3 regions of the Streptomyces paromomycinus genome follow, and region 3 is predicted to be linked to each of the others. Evidence: riboswitches for the same ligand, from Rfam matches in the RefSeq annotation. Region 3 holds a riboswitch; each other region holds the start of a gene.

Region 1 (6,911 bases), 6.2 Mb from region 3:
CGACGGCGGGCGGGGCGCGGTGCACGCGGCCGGGCTCGCCGGGGACCCGGACGTGGTCGCCACCGCCACCCTGTCGAAGTCGCTCGGCAGCCAGGGCGGCGTGGTCCTCGGCCCGGCCCGGGTGATCGAGCACCTGGTCAACACCGCACGGACGTTCATCTTCGACACCGGCCTGGCCCCGGCGGCGGCCGGCGGCGCCCGGACGGCGCTGCGCCTGCTGCGGCGCGAGCCGGAACGCGCCGCCCAGGTCCGCGCGGTGGCGGCGGAACTGCACCAGCGGCTCGGTGCCGCCGGGCTGACGGTCGTCCGCCCGGACGCCGCGGTGGTGTCCGTACGGGCGCCCTCGCCGGAACTGGCCGTCCGGTGGGCCGCCGACTGCCGGGACGCGGGCCTCGTGGTCGGCTGCTTCCGGCCGCCGTCCGTACCCGACGGCATCTCCCGGCTGCGCCTGACGGCCCGCGCCGACCTGTCCCCCCGGCAGGCGAGGGAAGCGGTCCGGACCGTCGTACGGACGGCGCCGGCTGCCTGCTAGGACCGGTCATCTGCCAGGGCCGGTCATCTGCCAGGGCCGGTCACCTGCCAGGGCCGGCCGTGCGGTCCCGTCGCCCCGTGGCCGGCTCACCCGACCTTGGCGAAGCGGCCGTCGGACAGTTCGCCGACGAAGGACCGCCAGGCCGCCGTGGTGAACAGCAGCGCCGGGCCCGCGGTGTTCTTGGAGTCGCGTACCGCGAGCAGGCCGGAGCCGACGCGTGCCGTCTCGACGCAGTTGTTCATCGCGGTGCTGTGGCTGCTGCGCCGCCAGCGCGCGCCGTGCGGCACGGTGCGGACCGGGTCGTGCCCGGGCAGGAGTGACATGGTGCCTCCTCAGACGCCGGAGCCGGCCCACGAGGTCTCGGCGATCCGGGCGATGAATTGCGCTGACTTGTCGCACGAGAGGGCGCGCCCCCGCAGCATGTCGAACGCATCGCTGTACGCCCTGAGGTCTGCTTTCTGCTCCAAGTAGAGGCTACTCGTCAAATGGTCGAGAACAACCACATCCAAGTCAGAAGTGAGCGGAAATGAAAAGATAACGAAAGGGCCGGTGATGCCGATGTGCACACCGGACGCGAAGGGCAGTACCTGTAGCAGCACATGCGGCAATTGCCCCACGTCCAGAATGTGCCGCAGCTGGGCGGCCATCACCCCGGGCGGGCCGACCTCCCGGCGCAGCACCGCCTCGTCCAGCACCGCGCACAGCTCCAGCGGCCGCTCGCCCCGCAGCACCTCCTGGCGGGCGATGCGCACCTCCACCAGCTCCTCGACCTGCTTCGCCGGCAGGTCCGACAGCGTGGCGCGGGTCACCGCCCGCGCGTAGTCCGGCGTCTGCAGCAGGCCGGGCACCACCGTCGTCTCCAGCGTGCGCGCCCGGGACGCCCCGTACTCCAGGCTGATGAAGTCCCGGTACTCCGGCGGCAACAGGTCACGGTAGGTGTGCCACCAGCCGGGCCGCCCGTTGCCGCCGTCACCACCCTGCGTGCCGCCCCCGCACAGCGCCGCCAGCAGCGCGCGCAGCTCCGCGTCCCGCACGCCGTACGCGTCCAGCAGCAGTTCGACGTCGGCCGGCCGGGCGCCGCTGCGCCCGGTCTCGATGCGACTGACCTTCGACTGGTGCCAGCCGACCAGCCGGGCCGCCTCACCACTGGTGAATCCGGCCAGTGTCCGCTGCCGCCGCAACTCCGCGCCCAGCTTGCGGCGGCGCACCGCGGGCCCGTACCGCATACCGCTCCCTCCGTACGTCTCCTCAGGTGCGCCGCGGATGCGCCCGCTCCCTGATGGCCGGTTCCGATCCGACAGTGTGCCGCGCAAATACGGTCTCGCGTAGCAGAGTTCACCGCTTCGGGCGACAGATATATGCACTTCTTGGTGGATGACACGTCACCACCGCAGCATGAGTGGCAGGCTGGGGCACATGAGCAGTCCGAGGCCGGGGCCGAAGGGACCGGAAAGGGCCCGGGAGGCCGCACGCGAGGGCGGCTTCCTTCGGCGGCGGGCCGGAGTCGAGCCTCGGTGGGAAAGGGACGGCGTCGCGATGGCAGACCACCAGGAATCCTCACTCACGCTGCCCAGCGCACCGGTGTCGGTGGCGGAGGCCCGCAGGTACGTCATGGACGTACTGGCCGAATGGGGCCTGCCGGACGGGACGGAGACCGCCGATGCCGTACGGCTGATGGTCTCCGAACTCGCCACCAATGCCGTGCAGCACACGTTCGGGCAGTCACCGGTGTTCACCGTCGACGTCCGGCTGGACCGCGACGAACGGCTGTGGGTCGGTGTCACCGACGATCATCCGCGCTGGCCGAAGCGGCTGCCGGCCGCCGTGCAGCAGGACAACGGCCGGGGCATGGTGATCGTCCGCTTCCTCGCCGCCGAGTCCGGCGGACAGGTGACGGTCGAACCCACCGCGGCCGGGGGCAAGACCGTCTGGATCACCTTGCCGTGGAAGCTGTTCCTGCCGTAGCGGCGGAATCGGCCGACGGAGGATGCCGGGCGGGTATCGGGCGGTTTTTCAGGGTCTGGTGAGGAAGCGCGGTTTGCGACGGCGGCCCGTGCTGCAGGCACAGCCCACGCCCTCGTCCCGCACCTGCCGGTAGGTGGGGCTGGTCGCGCGGCCGCAGCGGGCGCAGCGGCACGGCCACGGCTCGTAGGCGCCGGGGCAGGGACCCAGCGGGATCAGCCCGGCGGCGTGCATCACCCGTTCGGCGACGGTGGCCGGGGCGGGGACGGGGCCGGGAGCGTTCGGTGGGGGCTGGAGCGGGGGCGGTGGGACGGCAGGGGGTGCGGATGGCGCGGGAGGCGCGGCAGGAGTCGGTGTCGCGGGGTTCGCCGGGGGAACCGCTGCTGTCGGCTGCGTGGGAAGGACCGATACTGCGCCGTTCGCGGGAGCTGCCGAACCCCCGTCCGCCCCGGTGCCGAGGTCGCCCGGATGCCACTGATGCAGGCAGGAGGCGCACCACCACAGCAGTTCGCCGGCGCCGTAGACACCCTCGTCCTCCCACAGCACGTCCGTGCTGCCGCAGGCCGGGCAGTGCGTGGCGGGGGAGCGGCGGCGCAGAAGTCCGCGCAGGTTCACGAGTCGGTCCTGGTGTGCGTGTGCTGGGGCAGGTGCCTGTGCATGGGTCTCCTCACGTGCTGAGGAGACTCCATCGGTTCTCCGCCGGCAAAGCAAGGACGACCAGGTCACAAATGATTTCGACGGCACCGCTCCCGAAGCGCCGCCCCAGGAGGCCACCCCCGGGCCCCCTGGCGTTCAGGAGGAGTCGCGAGCCGACGGCTTGATGTGCCCGTTCCGACGGCCCAGTACGCGGGGCAGCAGCGCCCACAGGCCGCCGCACGTCACCAGCGTCACCGAACCCGCCACCACTCCCGCGCCGCGCCCCAGTACGACGTCGACGACGAGGAGCACGGCACCGGCCAGCGCCAGTGCGAGGACCGCCATCCCGGCTGCCGTCAGCCGTGCGGAGACCTCCACGATCAGCCCCTTCGCGCGCCGCCGGAACAGCACCCGGTGCACCGCGGCAGGCGCGGTGAGCAGCAGCGTCGCCAGTACTGCCAGCAGTAATGTGCCCACGTAGAACGCGCGTTGCGTGGCGTCCAGAGACACAAAGCGCGGGGTGAACGCCAGCGTCAGCAGGAAGGCGAACAGGATCTGCACGCCGGTCTGCAGGACACGCAGCTCCTGGAGCAGTTCGCCGAAGTTGCGGTCGTAGCGCTCCAGGGGCGTCTCGTTGCGGTCCGCGCACACGGCGTACCGGGCGGAACCGGGTGGCCGGTGCGACTCGGACGATTCGCCCGTTCCCGGCAGTTCGGGGCGTCCTGGCAGTTCGTTCCGGTGCTCGTCGGTGAGGGGGGCCATTGCGTGCGGGTATCCGCGGACGCGTTGATCACTCCTCGAACGCGCACGGGCGTGCGGGAGTTGCGCCCGCGTACGCACCCGGGTGCGGGCGGGGCGGGGCTCGTGGCCGCACGGGGTCCCGCACCGCCCTGGCGGGACCGCGCGGTCAGCGCACCCGCCCGTACGAGACGCTGCGTGACCAGATGCGCTCCAGCCGCACCACGGTGCCGGGCTTGGGCGCGTGCCAGATCTTGCCCGCCCCCGCGTAGATCCCCACGTGGTAGATGCCGCGGCGGGAGTGGAAGAAGACCAGGTCACCGGCGCGGCGCGCGGACGCCGACAGATGCCGGGTGCGGTTGTACTGGGCCGCCGCGGTGCGCGGCAGCCGTTTCCCGGCCCGCTTGAACGAGTACAGCGTCAGTCCTGAGCAGTCGAAGCGGTGTGGCCCGCTGGCTCCGTACTTGTAGGGCGCTCCCTTCTTGGAAGCGGCGATCCGCAGTGCCGAGGCCGAGGTGGACGCGGCTGCCGCGTCCTCGGTGGCTCCTGGTACGACCAGTGTCCCGCCGACCGTGGCGAGGGCGAGGAAGGAGATCACTCCGGCCCGCGCCAGCAGAGGGGAAGTGCTGGTACGCGCAGTCATGCGCAACCCTTCGTCAGCCGCCTGCGAAGGAGTACCTGTCGGGTTCGGGCAGGCGAAGATGCCCGGTCGTGGTGACGACTTCACCCCAAGAGGCCGTCCGGCCGTGGTGGCCGGCGGTCCCGTCGTGCTCGGGTCCTCCGCTCCTGCCGGTCCAGGCGCATCGGCCAGACATCCGGTACGGCGGCAGGATTGGGCGTCCGCCCGGACCGCCCCACCGCTGTGGCGGGGGCTTGTCGTCGAAGCGATCGTTGCGCATCTCGCGCCCGGATTCCGAGCAGAAACGGCTGTATGTGAGCTTGGTCACGCTTGCGCCGTTCGGGTGGACGGACGTCGTTCCGGGGGAGGCCCGCGACGGGTGCGGACCCGCGTACCAGCCCCGGAACGTCACGTTCCGGGCGACACGTACGTACGTCGCGCAAGCCGTGTGGCACCGCACACGACCCCGGGGCTACGCCGTTCGGGCGAGCCCGATCGGGCGCCGTGTCGCCGAACGGGTGGGCCCTTGTGGTGCTCCGGCACCTCCTGGCCGCCCCTGTCTCCCCTGCCCGGCGTGTGCCGCGCGGGACGGGTGGGGGCCCTGGTGCATCAGGGACGGGAAGGGAAGGCGCCCGCGTCCCCGTCCGGTCGGGGACGCGGTGCGTCAACTTCGCGGCGGGGGTACGGAGATCAGCCGTGCGCGGCGCTCACCGTCCAGTACGCGCAGGGCCTGCGCCAGCGTTGCCGCGTGGAGCTCGCTCTCGCCCCGGTCGTGCATGAGCGCCAACGCGTCCCGCAGCGCGGTGGTCTTGCCGACCAGGGCCTGCGCGGCGCGGAGACCGCCGTACGTGTCCGTACCTCGGGCGGGGTTGATGCGGCCCAGCAGGTCCAGGACCGCCAGGTAGCTGTCGATGACCTCCCCCTCGGCGCGCGTCAGCGCCGGCAGCGGCGGCAGTTCGGGCGGCCACATCCCGGGCTCACCTCGCGCCCGGTGTCGCGGGGTGTTGCTTGCGGCTGCGGGTCAGCCCGTCGATGAGGCCGTACTCCATGGCGGCCTCGGCGCTGAAGACCTTCTCGCGTTCGAGGTCTTCGGTGATCCGCTCGGGAGGCCGGCCGGTGTGCCGTACGAGCAGGCCCTCCAGGAGGGCCCGCATGCGCAGCAGTTCGTCCGCCTGGATGCGGAGGTCGTCGGCCTGCCCCTGCACCGGTTCGTCGAACGAGGGCTGACGGACGAGGACGCGCGCGCCCGGCAGCGCGAGGCGCTTGCCGGGCGCGCCGGCGGCCAGCAGCACCGCGGCGACGGAGGCGGCCTGCCCGAGGCAGACCGTCTCGATGTCGCAGCCGACGAACTGCATCGTGTCGTAGATCGCGGACATCGCGGTGAACGAGCCGCCGGGGGAGTTGATGTAGAGCGAGATGTCCCGGCCGGGCGCGTCGTAGTCCAGGTGCATGAGCTGGGCGATCACGTCGTTGGCCGCGGCGTCGTCGACCGGGGTGCCCAGGAAGACGATCCGCTCGCCGAGCAGCTTGGAGTACGGGTCCATGGTCCGGGCCCCGTAGGAGGTGCGTTCGGTGAACTCCGGGAGGACGTATCGGGCCTGGGGGCCGTTCATGGGGAGCTCCTCTTTCCTGAGCGTCTGTAAAAAATGTACAGGACGTACGCAGAGCTAGATGGGAGCACGTCCCGCCGGGCGAAAGCAATGCCTTCGGCGGGGCGGATAGGGCTGCTCGCTGAAAGCGAAAAGCTCACGGGCTGTCAGGTCGACTCGCTCCCGGTGCACATGACGGCCCGTAAGGCCGGGTGTCCGGGGCCCGGCCGGGAGCGCGCCGCCGGTGCAGCGTTCCGGCCGAAGTCCCCGGGCGCTCCGGCGCCGGCCCGGCGTGACGGTGTGCCCTGACCTGCTCCGCCGCCCTGCGCGTCCGCTGCCGCAGTCCCGCCGGGCAGCACGAAGCGACACCTGGCGCGCGGGCCCCTGGCCAAAGGAGTTCTGTGGAATCCGCCCGTACGGAAAGCGCCGTTCCGCACCGGACCGCCCGGGTACCCGCCGGACGGACCCGAGCTCCTCGGGCCGAACCGAGTCCAGGAGGACGCGATGGCTACCGCTTCATCCGCCGGCTATCCGGAATCCGGCCGCTCCCGGGCCGCCCGCGCCGAGCGGCACGCGAGCACGGAGACCAAGCCCGCGTTCAAGAGCACCGAGTTCTTCGTCTACGTCGCCGCCGTCGTGGCGGTCCTGGTCGCCTCCGCCGTCGTCGGCGGCGACGCTTCCCGTGTGGACCGCTTCCCCGCCGACCAGGCGTGGTTCTACGTCACGCTGCTGACCGTCGGCTACATGATCAGTCGCGGCCTGGCCAAGTGCGGCAGCCGCGAGCCCACCGACCGCACCACCGCCACCTGAGTGTCCTGGCGCGTACCGATGCCCC
Region 2 (6,911 bases), 3.2 Mb from region 3:
TCCGGCTCGGCGCCGACCCGGACGATCTGCGCTGGCGCGGCGGTCTGATCATGCGCGGGCTGCGCGCCCTGCCGGTGGAGTTCACCCCCGTACCCAGGTGATGCCGCACCCGTGCAAAGAGGGCGTCCCGCCCCTCCGTACGGGGCCGGGAGCCTGTTCGTACATGACCACCCGTCAGACCGTGACCTGCGCGTGATCTCCGCTACACCGGCTTGTGACGGACGGGCCGTCCCGCTACTTTCAACCGTTTGAAAGGCCGGGGCGGGCGGCGCGGCAGCGCACGGGCCACGCAGCCGACGGCGCCGGCCTCTCGACGACAACTCAACCGCCGCTCGAAAGGCAACCGCATGCGCTCCGGGAACGGCCGTCACCGACGCCCCCGCCAGGCTCCGGCCATCTTCGTCACGGCGGGAGTCGCCGGCGGCGCCCTCGCCATGCCCCTGCTCGCCGCGAGCAGCGCCGAGGCCGCCGACGCGGCCACCTGGGACCGCGTCGCACAGTGCGAGAGCAGCGGGGTGTGGAGCGCCAACGGCGGCAACGGCTTCTACGGCGGGCTCCAGCTCACCCAGGACATGTGGGACCGCTACGGCGGCCCGTCGTACGCCTCGCGCCCCGACCTGGCCAGCCGGTCGCAGCAGATAGCCGTCGCCGAGTCGATCCTCGCGGCGCGCGGCCCCGACACCTGGCCGAGCTGCGCGGTGAACGCGGGACTCAAGCAGGGCGGCAGCGGGCCGGACGTCGACCCGGGCGGCACGGCGACGCCGTCCCCCGAGCCCTCCTCGCCGTCCCCGTCCACTCCGCCGCCCTCCGCCGAGCCGTCGAAGCCCTCCGAGCCGTCCGGGACGCCGGAGTCCGGCGGTACGCGCACCCCGGAGCCGAAGCCGTCGCCCACCGGCCCGGCCGGCACCCCGGACCCGTCCCGTACGCCGGACCCGTCCGGCACGGGCCGTACGCAGGACCCGTCGCGGCCCGCCGACCCGGCCGACGGCGCCTCCACGAGCCCCACCACGCCCCCGTCGCAGGGCAAGCACCGCGGCCGGCCCGCGGAGCAGCCCGGCACGGGCGCGGACGCGGGTACGGGCGCGGACACGGGCACCGGTACGGGCGCGGGCTCCGGCGACGCGGGCCGGTCCGGCGGGGGGCACCCCTCGCGGGGCGGCGACGCGCACCGTACGGACCCGGGCGCGCCAGGTGACTACACCGTGCGGCCCGGTGACAACCTGTCAGCCATCGCCGAGGACCGCGGGGTCGACGGGGGCTGGCCGGCGCTCTACGCGGCCAACAAAGGCGTCATCGGGGGCGATCCGGACCTTATCCACCCTGGTCAGCGCCTTGAGCTGGACGGCAAGCAGGGATAGTTCGTGAGGCTTTGCCCGCTTTGGTGAAAGTGAGACATGGATCTCGTTCGGGACTGCGGTGACCGTCCCGCCCGTTGTTTCCAAACCTGCGGCGACCTGCGGAAATGTGATGATCCTGTGATGTCTGGGGGCCAACTGGCCTCAGATGTAGGGGTTTGAACCCGCGGGGTGTTCCTGTTTACCGTCTTCATCGCTCGCCAAAGCGGGCCCTTCGATCACACGCCGAATCCTGCCGGTGGTCGGAGGTCACTCGACGCGAGAGCGCCGAAGGCAGGAGCGGGGGACCCAAGGTAAGCGCCGGCCCCGCCCGCGGAAGCGGGTCCAACCGGCTAGGGGTGAAGCCATGTGTGAAGCACACACGGCCGGGCAACTCACATGGCCCGAACCCGACAGCTCACCTCGCAGGCGTCGGTGAGGAACAACCATGCTGAACACCAAGGGCAAGCACCGTCGTCCCTCCAAGGCCGTCCGCGTCGCCACGCTGGCGGGCGTCGCCGGTGCCGCTGTGGCCGTCCCGCTGATGGGCGCCACCTCTGCCTCCGCCGCGGGCAACAACTGGGACGCCGTCGCCCAGTGCGAGTCCGGTGGCAACTGGTCGATCAACACCGGTAACGGCTACTACGGTGGCCTGCAGTTCTCGAACTCCAGCTGGGCCGCCGCCGGCGGTACCCAGTACGCCCCGCGCGCCGACCAGGCCAGCAAGAGCCAGCAGATCGCCGCGGCCGAGCGCCTGCTCGCCATCCAGGGCCCGGGTGCCTGGACCTGCGCCGGCGGCCACCTCGGCCAGGGCAACGCGAACGCCAAGGCCGACGGCGGCTCGTCGCAGGGCAGCTCGCACAAGTCGCACAAGACCTACAAGTCGCAGCGCTCCTACTCCGCCCCGCAGAACACCTCGCGCTCCGAGGCCCGCAAGCAGGGCGAGGAGCTGGCCCGCAAGACCCCGGCCCCGGCCCAGAAGTCCACGCCGAAGTCGAACCCCGAGGGCAACTACACCGTGAAGTCCGGTGACACCCTCGCCAAGATCGCCGCTTCCCACGGCAAGAACTGGAAGTCGGTCTACGCGAATAACAAGTCCGTCATCGGCGGCAACCCCAACCTGATCTTCCCGGGCCAGAAGCTGGCCGTCTGAGCCGGCCGAAGCCCTGAGAGATCCCGGGTGACCGAGGCACTCCGTACGTACGGCGGTACGTACGGGCGGCCCGGCTCCCGGGGGGCCGCTCACCGCCTGTGTCACGGCCCCGGGAACCCGCTCTTCCCGTGAGACCGCCCCGTCACGGCGCCTGTCCCCCGCAGGCACCGCGGCGGGGCTTCTCCCTTTCCCCCGCCCGGCCGCCGGGAGCCACCCCGTCCGCCGACTTCTCCCTTCAGCGAACATTGCACCCATACGTCCTGTGAACAGGGGCTTTGCGGGTGTATTCGTCCCGAGGACCGGGCTGGCGGCGAGCGGAACCCCCGGAGGCCGTTAGGCTCGTGCTGCAGAACTCCAGACACCCATGAAGGAGACAACGTGCCGTCCATCGACGTCGTCGTAGCTCGCGAGATCCTCGACTCGCGAGGCAATCCCACGGTCGAGGTCGAGGTCGGCCTCGACGACGGCAGCACCGGCCGTGCCGCCGTCCCGTCCGGCGCCTCGACCGGCGCCTTCGAGGCCATCGAGCTGCGTGACGGTGACCCGAACCGCTACCAGGGCAAGGGCGTGGAGAAGGCCGTCCTCGCGGTCATCGAGCAGATCGGCCCGGAGCTGGTCGGCTACGACGCCACCGAGCAGCGCCTGATCGACCAGGCCATGTTCGACCTGGACGCCACCGACAACAAGGGCTCGCTCGGCGCCAACGCCATCCTCGGCGTCTCCCTGGCCGTCGCGCACGCCGCCTCCGAGGCCAGCGACCTGCCGCTGTTCCGCTACCTCGGCGGCCCGAACGCCCACGTGCTGCCGGTGCCGATGATGAACATCCTGAACGGCGGCTCGCACGCCGACTCCAACGTGGACATCCAGGAATTCATGATCGCCCCGATCGGCGCGGAGTCCTTCTCCGAGGCGCTGCGCTGGGGCACCGAGGTCTACCACACCCTCAAGAAGGTCCTGAAGGGCAAGGGCCTGGCCACCGGCCTGGGCGACGAGGGCGGCTTCGCCCCGAACCTGGGCTCCAACCGCGAGGCCCTGGACCTGATCCTCGAAGCGATCAAGGAAGCCGGCTACACCCCCGGCCAGGACATCGCGCTGGCGCTCGACGTCGCCGCCTCCGAGTTCTACAAGGACGGTGTCTACGAGTTCGAGGGCGAGCAGCGCACCGCCGAGCAGATGACCTCGTACTACGAGGAGCTGGTCGGCGCCTACCCGCTGGTCTCCATCGAGGACCCGCTGTTCGAGGACGACTGGGCCGGCTGGAACGTCATCACCGAGCGCCTGGGCTCCAAGGTGCAGCTGGTCGGCGACGACCTGTTCGTCACCAACCCGGAGCGCCTGGCCCGCGGCATCGAGGAGAACTCGGCCAACGCCCTGCTGGTCAAGGTCAACCAGATCGGTTCGCTGACCGAGACCCTGGACGCCGTCGAGCTGGCCCAGCGCAACGGCTTCAAGTGCATGATGTCGCACCGCTCCGGCGAGACCGAGGACGTCACCATCGCCGACCTGGCCGTCGCCACCAACTGCGGCCAGATCAAGACCGGTGCCCCGGCCCGCTCCGAGCGCGTCGCCAAGTACAACCAGCTGCTGCGCATCGAGGAGATCCTCGACGACGCGGCGGTCTACGCGGGCCGCTCCGCCTTCCCGCGCTTCAAGGGCTGACCGGCCCGGCAAGGGCTGACCGGCCCGGAAAAGGCTGACCGGCCCGGCCAGGGCTGACCCCCGCGGGCCGCGAACGGCCCCGGAAGCCGTGAATACGTACGTCCCCGGCAGCGGTCCCGTACCGTTGCCGGGGACGTACGTGCTGCGGGCCGGGCCGTCCCGGGCCCGGTGACCCAGGGGAGGCGACGTGTCCGCGGAACGGTTCTCCACCGCGACCCGGCTCAAGGCGCTCGGCGAACAGGCCGCCGCCCGCGTCCAGCGCGCCGGCCGGCCCCGCCGGGGCCGCCTGACCGGCCGTGCGGCGCTGCTCGCGCTGGTGCTCTGCTCCCTGGTCGTCGCCCTCGCGTACCCCACCCGGCAGTACATCTCGCAGCGCGCCGAGATCGCCGACCAGCGCCGCCAGGCCGCGGAGGCCCAGCTGCGCGCCGACGAGCTGCGCGACGAGAAGGCCCGGTGGCAGGACCCGGAGTACGTACGGCAGCAGGCGCGGCTGCACCTGCACTACGTCCGGCCCGGCGAGACCGGCTTCATCGTCCAGGACGGCTCCGGCACGGGGAAGCGGCGCACCGGACAGGCCGCCACCGAAGACCCTTGGTACGACAACATCTGGAACGGCCTGGACGCCGCCGACAAGTAGCCTGTGCGGGGCGCGCGCCCGGCCCGGCCCGCCGTACGGCGCCGCCGTCTCCACCATCGCCACGACCGAAAGCACCCACGTCCGTGTCTGAACACCTCATGCCCCCGCCGCAGACCGAGCGCACCGAGCCCACCGATGCGGACATCGCGGCCTTCAAGGAACAGCTCGGCCGCCCGCCGCGCGGTCTGCGCGCCATCGCGCACCGCTGCCCCTGCGGACAGCCGGACGTCGTCGAGACGGCTCCGCGCCTGGAGGACGGCACCCCCTTCCCCACGCTCTACTACCTCACCTGCCCGCGCGCGGCCTCCGCGATCGGCACGCTGGAGGCCAACGGCGTGATGAAGGAGATGACCGAGCGGCTGGCCACGGACCCGGAGCTGGCCGACAAGTACCGGGCCGCCCACGAGGACTACATCCGCCGCCGGGACGCCATCGAGGAGCTGAAGAACTTCCCCAGCGCGGGCGGCATGCCCGACCGGGTCAAGTGCCTGCACGTCCTGGTCGGCCACTCGCTCGCGGCCGGCCCCGGCGTCAACCCGCTCGGCGACGAGGCGCTGGCGATGCTGCCGGCGTGGTGGCGCAAGGGCCCCTGCGTGACCCCCTGCACGGACACCACCGAGGACGAAGGAGACCCGACCGCATGAAGCGCGTAGCGGCCGTCGACTGCGGCACCAACTCCATCCGTCTGCTCGTCGCCGACCTCGACCCGGCGACCGGCGAGCTGAAGGACCTGGACCGCCGGATGACGATCGTGCGCCTGGGGCAGGGCGTGGACCGTACCGGCCGGCTCGCCCCCGAGGCCCTGGAGCGCACCTTCGCGGCCTGTCGCGAGTACGCCGCGGTCATCGAGGAGCTGGGCGCCGAGACCGTCCGCTTCGTGGCCACCTCCGCCTCCCGCGACGCCGAGAACCGGGAGGACTTCGTGCGCGGCGTGGTGGACATCCTGGGCGTCGAGCCCGAGGTGATCACCGGCGGCCAGGAGGCGGAGTTCTCCTTCACCGGCGCCACCAAGGAGCTGACCGGCCGCACCGACCTCGACACCCCGTACCTGGTGGTGGACATCGGCGGCGGCTCCACCGAGTTCGTCCTCGGCTCCGACACCGTGCGCGCCGCCCGCTCCGTGGACATCGGCTGCGTACGGATGACCGAGCGGCACCTCGTACGGGACGGCGAGGTCACCGACCCGTACGGCGCCGGGCAGATCAGCGCGGTGCGGGCGGACATCGAGCGCGCCCTCGACGAGGCCGCGCAGACCGTCCCGCTCTCCGAGGCCCGCACCCTGGTCGGCCTGGCCGGCTCGGTCACCACCGTCGCCGCCATCGCCCTGGACCTGCCCGGCTACGACTCCGAGGCCATCCACCACGCGCGCATCCCGCTGTCCAAGGTCCGCGAGATCACCGACCACCTCCTGACCGCCACCCACGAGCAGCGCGCCGCGATCCCGTCGCTGCACCCGGGCCGCGTCGACGTCATCGGCGCGGGCGCCCTCGTGCTCCTGTCGATCATGGAACGGATCGGCGCGGACGAGGTCGTCGTCTCGGAGCACGACATCCTGGACGGGATCGCCTGGAGCTGCGTGTAGCACTTCGGAACACAGCCGCCCGGCCCCAGGCCGGGCGGCCTGTCAGGCGGACGCTACCGCTCACGGCCCCCGAGAGTCCCACGAACCGCACGGACCCCCGTTACGCCCACGAACACCCGATCACGGGTGACGGAACGACACAGGTACGCCTCGATGACATCGGGCCCGACACCGGGTGGAACAGGATCGAGCCCCAGGGCGAGACAGCCGTGCCCACCGTGCAGGACGTGGCGGAGCCAGCGGGTCGACGGGCTCGGCACCCGGAGAGCGAACCTTGGGTGACCGTAGTCCAGGACGAGATGCGGGCCGTGGACGGACAGCCGGTCGCCGATCACGGTCATGCGCTGGGATGCCGTACGCAGACCCAGCTCGCCCGCGATACAGAGAAGCTGGTTCTCGATGCCCTGGGCGGTTTCTCCGGGGCGTCGCGGCACAGGGTGTGCCATCAGCAGCCACGCCACCGGGCCCGCGGGAGACGTCGTGTCGAGCCAGGTACTGGTCACCACGCCGGTGATGAAACCGGGGCCTGGCACCGGCCGGTCGGGC
Region 3 (6,911 bases):
CAACCGGCTCGGTGTGCGGGCCCGTGCGGGCCGGGGCAGGCTGGGCCGGGACGGCCGGCCCCGGACGGCGGGGCCGGGCGGCGGGGCCGGGCGGCGGGAGCGGCGGCGGAAGGGCTCGGGAGGAGGGGCCGGGTGGGGCCTGGACGACGTGGTCCCGGATGGCGGACGGTGCGGGCGTACGCCGGAGATCCGCCGGTAGCGTGCCTCCGGCCTGCGGAAAGCGCCGTCCACGGCGCCGCCTCGGGCTGCCGGAGCACTCCCGGCGCCATGAGACACTGGTCTAGACAACCGTTACGACTTGAAGGGCAACACCATGGCTGAGCGCCGCGTCAATGTCGGTTGGGCCGAGGGTCTGCACGCCCGCCCCGCCTCGATCTTCGTCCGTGCGGCCACCGCCGCCGGGGTTCCCGTGACGATCGCGAAGGCCGACGGCAACCCGGTCAACGCGGCCTCCATGCTGGCCGTGCTGGGCCTGGGCGCCCAGGGCGGCGAGGAGATCGTGCTGGCCTCCGACGCCGAGGGCGCCGACGCCGCGCTCGACCGCCTCGCGAAGCTGGTCGCCGAGGGCCTTGAGGAGCTCCCGGAGACCGTCTGAACCGCTTCGCGGGTCACTGTGTTCGCGGCTCCGCCGCGGTAGCCTTCACCGGCGCCGAGGCGGGGCCGTTTTTCGTACGCTGCCGTATGTCACGGCCGATGGGCGGCGCCCTGCGGCCCGGAAATCCGCGCGCCATCATTACGGGCACGCCGAGGAATTCCCGCCGCGCCTCCCCCACCATTCCACTGCACCCCGGCAAATTCACGCGGCAATTCATCCGCGCTTTCCCGCAGCCTGCAACGCCGCACCGGAACTCTTGCCGGTGCCCCGGCGAAATCGCCTACCGCTTGTATACGGCCCGCCTGTTAATTCCGTTCGCGCGTCGTGTTTACGGTCTGTTTCGAACCCCTCACCGCCGGCCCCGGGACCACCGGACGCAGCCGGTACGCCGGGCGCGAGCGCTCGATGTGCGCCGCCATCAGGGCGCGGGCCCGCTCGGCGTCCCCGCGGCTCACCGCGTCCAGCACCGCCCCGTGCTCCTCCCAGGAGCGCTCGTCGCGGGCCGGGAGTTCGACCACGTACATCCAGTCGATCTTGCGCCGTACCTGGGTGAGCAGCGCCGCCAGGCCCGTACTGCCGGACGCCTGGGCGAGCGTCTCGTGGAACCAGCCGTCGAGTTGGCGCAGCTCGGCGCGGTGACCGTGCCGGGCGCGCTCGCGGCCCAGCCGTACGACGCCGCGCAGCACCTTGATGTGCGCCGCGGTGCGGCGGGCCGCGGCGCGCGCGGCGCCGAGCGGCTCCAGCAGCGCCCGGATGTCCAGGGCGTCGGCCGCCTCCCGCTCGGTCGGCTCGGCCACGCAGGCACCCGCGTGGTGCCGGATGACGACGAAGCCCTCCGACTGCAGCGTGCGCAGCGCCTCGCGTACGGGAACACGGGAGACCCCGTAACGGCCTGCCAGCATTTCCTCGATGAGGCGACTGCCCGGCGCGAGGACGCCGGATACGATGTCGTCGCGGATCGCCGTGCACACCACATGCGCGGAAAGGGGACCTCGCATCGCCTGTGCCTCCGCCGTAATCCGCTGGGAACTTCCGGAAATGCCGCCGGACGGCGACTTTCGACGTGACTCTATGCGACAGGAACCGGATATCCGACGGCCGTGGCGCATTCATGGATATTTTTTGGCCAGGTATCGCACGGGCGGAAACGCGGATGCCCCGGCCGCGGGGGCCGGGGCACCGTACGGGGGACGGGTGCGACGGGAGTGACGAGCGGGACGGATGTCCGTCAGACGTTCACGCCGTGCGAGCGCAGGTAGGCGACCGGGTCCATGTCCGAGCCGTACTCCGCCGAGGTGCGGGCCTCGAAGTGCAGGTGCGGCCCGGTGACGTTGCCGGTGTCGCCCGACAGGGCGATCTGCTGGCCCGGGGTCACGGTCTGGCCGACCGAGACGTTGATCGACGACAGGTGGCCGTACTGGGTGTAGGTGCCGTCGTTCATCTTGATGACGACGTTGTTCCCGTACGCGCCGCCCCAGCCGGCCTCGACCACGGTGCCCGAGCCGACGGCGTGGACGGTGGTGCCGGAGGAGGCGTGGAAGTCGATGCCGGTGTGGCTGCCGGAGGACCACAGGCCGCTGGACGCCTTGTAGCTGGTGGAGACGTAGGAGCCGTCGATCGGCGCGACGTACATGAGCAGGCGCTTGCGCTCGGCCTCGCGGGCGGCGCGCTCCTTGGCCTCGCGCTCCTTCTTGGCCTCGGCCTCGGCCTGGCGCTTGGCCTCCTCGGCCTGCTTGCGCGCCTCGGCCTCGGCCTTGGCCTGCGCGGCGGCGGCCTCGGCGGCCTCCTGCTGCGCGTCGGCCTGCGCCTCGATCTGCTCGGCGAGCTCGTCGCCGAGGACGACGGCGTGGTGCAGGCCGGTGTCGTGGCTGCCCGCGTCGTCCGGGTTGCCGGCCGCCAGGGCCGGGGAGGCGACGGAGGCGATGACGCCGGACGCGGCGAGCGTGGCTATGCCGGCGAGGTTACGGGTCGTCCGCGCGCTGCGGCTCGGACCACGGTGCTTCCCGGTGGCACGGGTGAACGCCATGGGCTGACTGTGTCCTTTCCTTCCCTCTCGCCTACCGGGTTAGCTGACGGGTTCGGAGCAGGAAGGTCTCCTACGGGCGCCTCCGGGAAGGCGTCCGATTCACCCCAAGGGACATGGGTCCCCGGCTCCCCTGGCTCGCGCCGTACGGGGACTCGGCGATGCCTGTCCGTGCCGCGGTTGCGGCGGTGATCCTGCGGACAGCCGGATCGACGCTAAACGGGGCCACTTTCAATCGGCAAACAGAACTCCGAATTTGTGCCGTACGCCACACGGGCACCGTGCAACCACCCCCAACAATTGGGACATATAGAAGATCCAGTGGCGCCTGCGCACCACTGGATCCCTTATGTGACCGTTCGTCACACGCCCGGGTCACGGGCCGTCAGCCATCACCGGCCGCCGTCGGCCCCACGGGCCCCTCGGGCCGCCGGCCGGCCGCCCCGCGCCGGAGACGAGCCGACGCGGCGTGCCGGGGTGGCGTGCCGCCGTGACGTACCGGGATGGCGTGCCGGCGCGACGTGCCGGTGACGCTCCTCAGCCCTTGACGACCGTCACCTCTCCGATGCCGAGCGCCTTGACCGGCTCCTCGATCTCGGCGGCGTCGCCCACCAGGACGGTCACCAGCCGGTCGACCGGGAAGGCGTTGACGGCCGCGGCGGTCGCCTCGACCGTGCCGGTGGCCGCCAGCCGCTCGTACAGCCGGGCCTGGTAGTCGTCCGGGAGCTGCTGCTCGACCTGGTCGGCGAGGGTGCCGGCGACCGCCGCGGCGGTCTCGTACTTCAGCGGCGCGACCCCGACGAGGTTCTGTACGGCGACGTCGCGCTCGGCGTCCGTCAGGCCCTCCGCCGCGAGGGTGCGCAGCACCTTCCAGAGGTCCTCCAGCGCCGGGCCGGTGGAGGCGGTGTCCACCGAGCCGCTGATGGCGAGCATCGCGGCACCGTCGCCGTCGGCCGAGGAGCGCAGCACCTGCCCGAAGGAGCGCACGCCGTAGGTGTAGCCCTTCTCCTCGCGCAGCACCCGGTCCAGGCGGGAGGTGAGGGTGCCGCCGAGGCAGTACGTGCCGAGCACCTGCGCGGGCCAGACGCGGTCGTGCCGGTCGGCGCCGATCCGGCCGATCAGCAGCTGGGTCTGGACGGCGCCGGGGCGGTCGACGATCACGACCCGGCCGGTGTCGTCGGCGGTGATCGGGCTGGCCTTCACCGGTTCGGCGGGCGACCCCGTCCAGGCGCCGAGAGTCTCCGTGAGGGCCGCGTCGAGGTCGACGCCGGTGAAGTCGCCGACGACGACGGCGGTGGCCGTGGCGGGGCGTACATGGGCCTCGTAGAACGCCCGCACGGCCGCCGCGTCGATACGGGTGACGGTCTCCTCGGTGCCCTGGCGCGGCCGCGACATCCGCGAGTCGGCCGGGAACAGCTCCTTGGACAGGGCCATCGCGGCGCGCCGGGCCGGGTTGGCGAGCTCGTGCGGGATCTCGTCGAGGCGGTTGGCCACCAGGCGCTCGACCTCGCCGTCCGGGAAGGCGGGGGCGCGCAGGGCGTCGGCGAGCAGGCCGAGCGCCTTGTCCAGCCGGGAGGCCGGGACCTCCAGGGACACCCGGACGCCGGGGTGGTCGGCGTGCGCGTCCAGAGTGGCGCCGCAGCGCTCCAGCTCGGCGGCGAACTCCTCGGCGTCGTGCTTGTCGGTGCCCTCGGACAGGGCGCGCGCCATGATGGTGGCGACGCCGTCCAGGCCCGCCGGCTCGGCCTCCAGGGGCGCGACGATGTCGATCTCGACGGCGACGACCTGCTGGCCGGGACGGTGGCTGCGCAGGACCGTGAGCCCGTTGGGGAGCCGGCCGCGCTCGGGGGCCGGGAAGGCCCACGGCTTGGGGTCGCCGCCGGCCGGCTGCGGGTGGAAGGTCATCGTGCTGCTGACGGCGTCGCTCACTGGGCCGCCTCCTCGTCGTTGTCCTCGGCGGCGGTCGGCTCGGTCGGCTCGTACACGAGGACCGCGCGGTTGTCGGGGCGCAGCCGGGCCTTGGCGACCTCCTGCACCTCCTGCGGGGTGATCTCCAGAACGCGCTGCACGGCGGTCAGGGCGAGCTGCGGGTCGCCGAACAGGACGGCGAACCGGCACAGTTCGTCGGCGCGCCCGGCGGCCGTGGCGAGCCGGTCCAGCCACTCGCGCTCCAGCTGGGCCTGCGCGCGCTCCATCTCCTCGGGGGTGGGGCCCTCCTCGGCGAAGCGGGCCAGTTCCTCGTCCACGGCACTCTCGATGCCGGAGACCTCGACGCCGCCGGAGGTCTTCACGTCCAGCCAGCCCAGCGAGGGGGCGCCGGCCAGCCGGAGCAGGCCGAAGCCCGCCGCGACGGCCGTACGGTCACGGCGCACCAGGCGGTTGTACAGCCGCGAGGACTCGCCGCCGCCGAGCACCGTCAGGGCCAGATCGGCGGCGTCGGCCTCACGGGTGCCGTCGTGCGGGAGGCGGTAGGCGGCCATCAGGGCGCGGGAGGGGACGTCCTCCTCGACGACCTCGCGCAGCTCCTTGCCGATGACGTCCGGGAGGGAGCCGTCACGCGGCGGCTGCTTGCCCTCGTGGCCCGGGATGGAGCCGAAGTACTTCTCCACCCAGGCGAGAGTCTGCTCCGGGTCGATGTCGCCGACGATCGACAGCACCGCGTTGTTGGGCGCGTAGTACGTACGGAAGAAGGCCCGCGCGTCCTCCAGGGAGGCGGCGTCCAGGTCGGCCATCGAGCCGATGGGCGTGTGGTGGTACGGGTGTCCCTCCGGATAGGCCATGGCCGTCAGCTTCTCGAAGGCCGTGCCGTAGGGGACGTTGTCGTAGCGCTGCCGGCGCTCGTTCTTGACGACGTCGCGCTGGTTCTCCAGGGACTCCTCGTCGAGCGCCGTCAGCAGGGAGCCCATGCGGTCGGCCTCCAGCCACAGCGCGAGCTCCAGCTGGTGGGCGGGCATGGTCTCGAAGTAGTTGGTGCGCTCGAAGCTGGTGGTGCCGTTCAGGGAGCCGCCGGCGCCTTGGACCAGTTCGAAGTGACCGTTGCCCGAGACCTGGGCGGAGCCCTGGAACATGAGGTGCTCGAAGAGGTGGGCCAGGCCCGTACGGCCCTTGACCTCGTGACGCGAGCCGACGTCATACCAGAGGCAGACCGCGGCGACCGGGGTCAGGTGATCTTCGGAGAGCACCACACGCAGGCCGTTGGCCAGCCGGTGCTCGGTCGCTGTCAGGCCGCCGGAGCCGGCTTGTTCTGTGGCCGTGTGACCCATGGGCATGTACGTCCCTTCGATCCGCTTGCGAGAAAGTTCTGTCACTGTATGCAAGCGTGCCGAGCTATGGCGAAGTTCCCGGCCGGGCTGCCTCGTACGAGCGGACTTCGCGGTGACCTCGTCCGGGGGCCTGGGGAGGGTCGCGGTCGGCGTTGTCAGTGGGGCGGGCCACAATGGTCCGCGAAAGACCCGAACGTTGATCTCGCATCGGCAAGCAGCAGGACGCAAGCGAAGGAGCCGCAGCCGCGATGGCCCGCCGTAGCACGAAGACCCCGCCGCCGGACGACTTCGAGGAGAGGATCCTCGACATCGACGTCGTCGACGAGATGCAGGGCTCCTTCCTTGAGTACGCGTACTCGGTCATCTACTCCCGCGCCCTCCCGGACGCCCGCGACGGCCTCAAGCCCGTACACCGCCGCATCCTCTATCAGATGAACGAGATGGGGCTGCGTCCCGAGCGCAGTTACGTCAAGTGCGCCCGTGTCGTCGGCGAGGTGATGGGTAAGCTCCACCCGCACGGCGACGCCTCCATCTACGACGCCCTGGTGCGGATGGCGCAGTCCTTCTCCATGCGGCTGCCCCTGGTGGACGGCCACGGCAACTTCGGCTCGCTCGGCAACGACGACCCGCCCGCCGCGATGCGGTACACCGAGTGCAAGATGGCCTCGGCGACCTCCCTGATGACGGAGTCCATCGACGAGGACACGGTCGACTTCGCACCGAACTACGACGGCCAGGAGCAGGAGCCGGTCGCCCTGCCGGCCGCCTACCCGAACCTCCTCGTCAACGGCGCGTCCGGCATCGCGGTCGGCATGGCGACGAACATGCCGCCGCACAACCTCGGCGAGGTCATCGCCGCCGCCCGCCACCTCATCAAGCACCCGAACGCCGACCTCGACACGCTGATGAAGTACGTGCCGGGCCCCGACCTGCCGACCGGCGGCCGGATCGTCGGCCTGGGCGGCATCCGCGACGCGTACGAGTCCGGCCGCGGCACCTTCAAGATCCGCGCCACCGTCTCGGTGGAGAA

Evidence for each region. A riboswitch is a leader RNA that binds a small molecule or an ion and turns the genes downstream of it on or off. The one in region 3 is predicted to bind cyclic di-AMP.
Region 1: another riboswitch for cyclic di-AMP. It lies ahead of OEIGOIKO_RS37830 (C40 family peptidase); the one in region 3 lies ahead of OEIGOIKO_RS10715 (M23 family metallopeptidase).
Region 2: another riboswitch for cyclic di-AMP. It lies ahead of OEIGOIKO_RS25100 (transglycosylase family protein); the one in region 3 lies ahead of OEIGOIKO_RS10715 (M23 family metallopeptidase).

What each region holds. Positions count from the first base shown of each region.
Region 1 covers NZ_BHZD01000001.1:8,905,444-8,912,354, forward strand. The annotation lists gene OEIGOIKO_RS37800 (8-amino-7-oxononanoate synthase) at 1-532, shown strand, start outside; gene OEIGOIKO_RS37805 (DUF397 domain-containing protein) at 619-855, opposite strand; gene OEIGOIKO_RS37810 (helix-turn-helix domain-containing protein) at 865-1,758, opposite strand; gene OEIGOIKO_RS37815 (ATP-binding protein) at 2,069-2,497, shown strand; gene OEIGOIKO_RS37820 (hypothetical protein) at 2,546-3,109, opposite strand; gene OEIGOIKO_RS37825 (DUF6328 family protein) at 3,287-3,892, opposite strand; gene OEIGOIKO_RS37830 (C40 family peptidase) at 4,038-4,511, opposite strand; cyclic di-AMP (ydaO/yuaA leader) riboswitch at 4,515-4,679, opposite strand; gene OEIGOIKO_RS37835 (hypothetical protein) at 5,152-5,457, opposite strand; gene OEIGOIKO_RS37840 (ATP-dependent Clp protease proteolytic subunit) at 5,465-6,100, opposite strand; gene OEIGOIKO_RS37845 (hypothetical protein) at 6,581-6,886, shown strand.
Region 2 covers NZ_BHZD01000001.1:5,862,489-5,869,399, forward strand. The annotation lists gene OEIGOIKO_RS25090 (cytochrome P450 family protein) at 1-101, shown strand, start outside; gene OEIGOIKO_RS25095 (LysM peptidoglycan-binding domain-containing protein) at 348-1,358, shown strand; cyclic di-AMP (ydaO/yuaA leader) riboswitch at 1,611-1,781, shown strand; gene OEIGOIKO_RS25100 (transglycosylase family protein) at 1,783-2,487, shown strand; gene eno (phosphopyruvate hydratase) at 2,866-4,146, shown strand; gene OEIGOIKO_RS25110 (FtsB family cell division protein) at 4,334-4,783, shown strand; gene OEIGOIKO_RS25115 (DUF501 domain-containing protein) at 4,882-5,427, shown strand; gene OEIGOIKO_RS25120 (Ppx/GppA phosphatase family protein) at 5,424-6,365, shown strand; gene OEIGOIKO_RS25125 (hypothetical protein) at 6,419-6,911, opposite strand, start outside.
Region 3 covers NZ_BHZD01000001.1:2,681,629-2,688,539, forward strand. The annotation lists gene OEIGOIKO_RS10705 (HPr family phosphocarrier protein) at 314-595, shown strand; gene OEIGOIKO_RS10710 (GntR family transcriptional regulator) at 901-1,593, opposite strand; gene OEIGOIKO_RS10715 (M23 family metallopeptidase) at 1,824-2,621, opposite strand; cyclic di-AMP (ydaO/yuaA leader) riboswitch at 2,635-2,789, opposite strand; gene OEIGOIKO_RS10725 (M16 family metallopeptidase) at 3,156-4,523, opposite strand; gene OEIGOIKO_RS10730 (M16 family metallopeptidase) at 4,544-5,881, opposite strand; gene OEIGOIKO_RS10735 (DNA gyrase/topoisomerase IV subunit A) at 6,130-6,911, shown strand, end outside.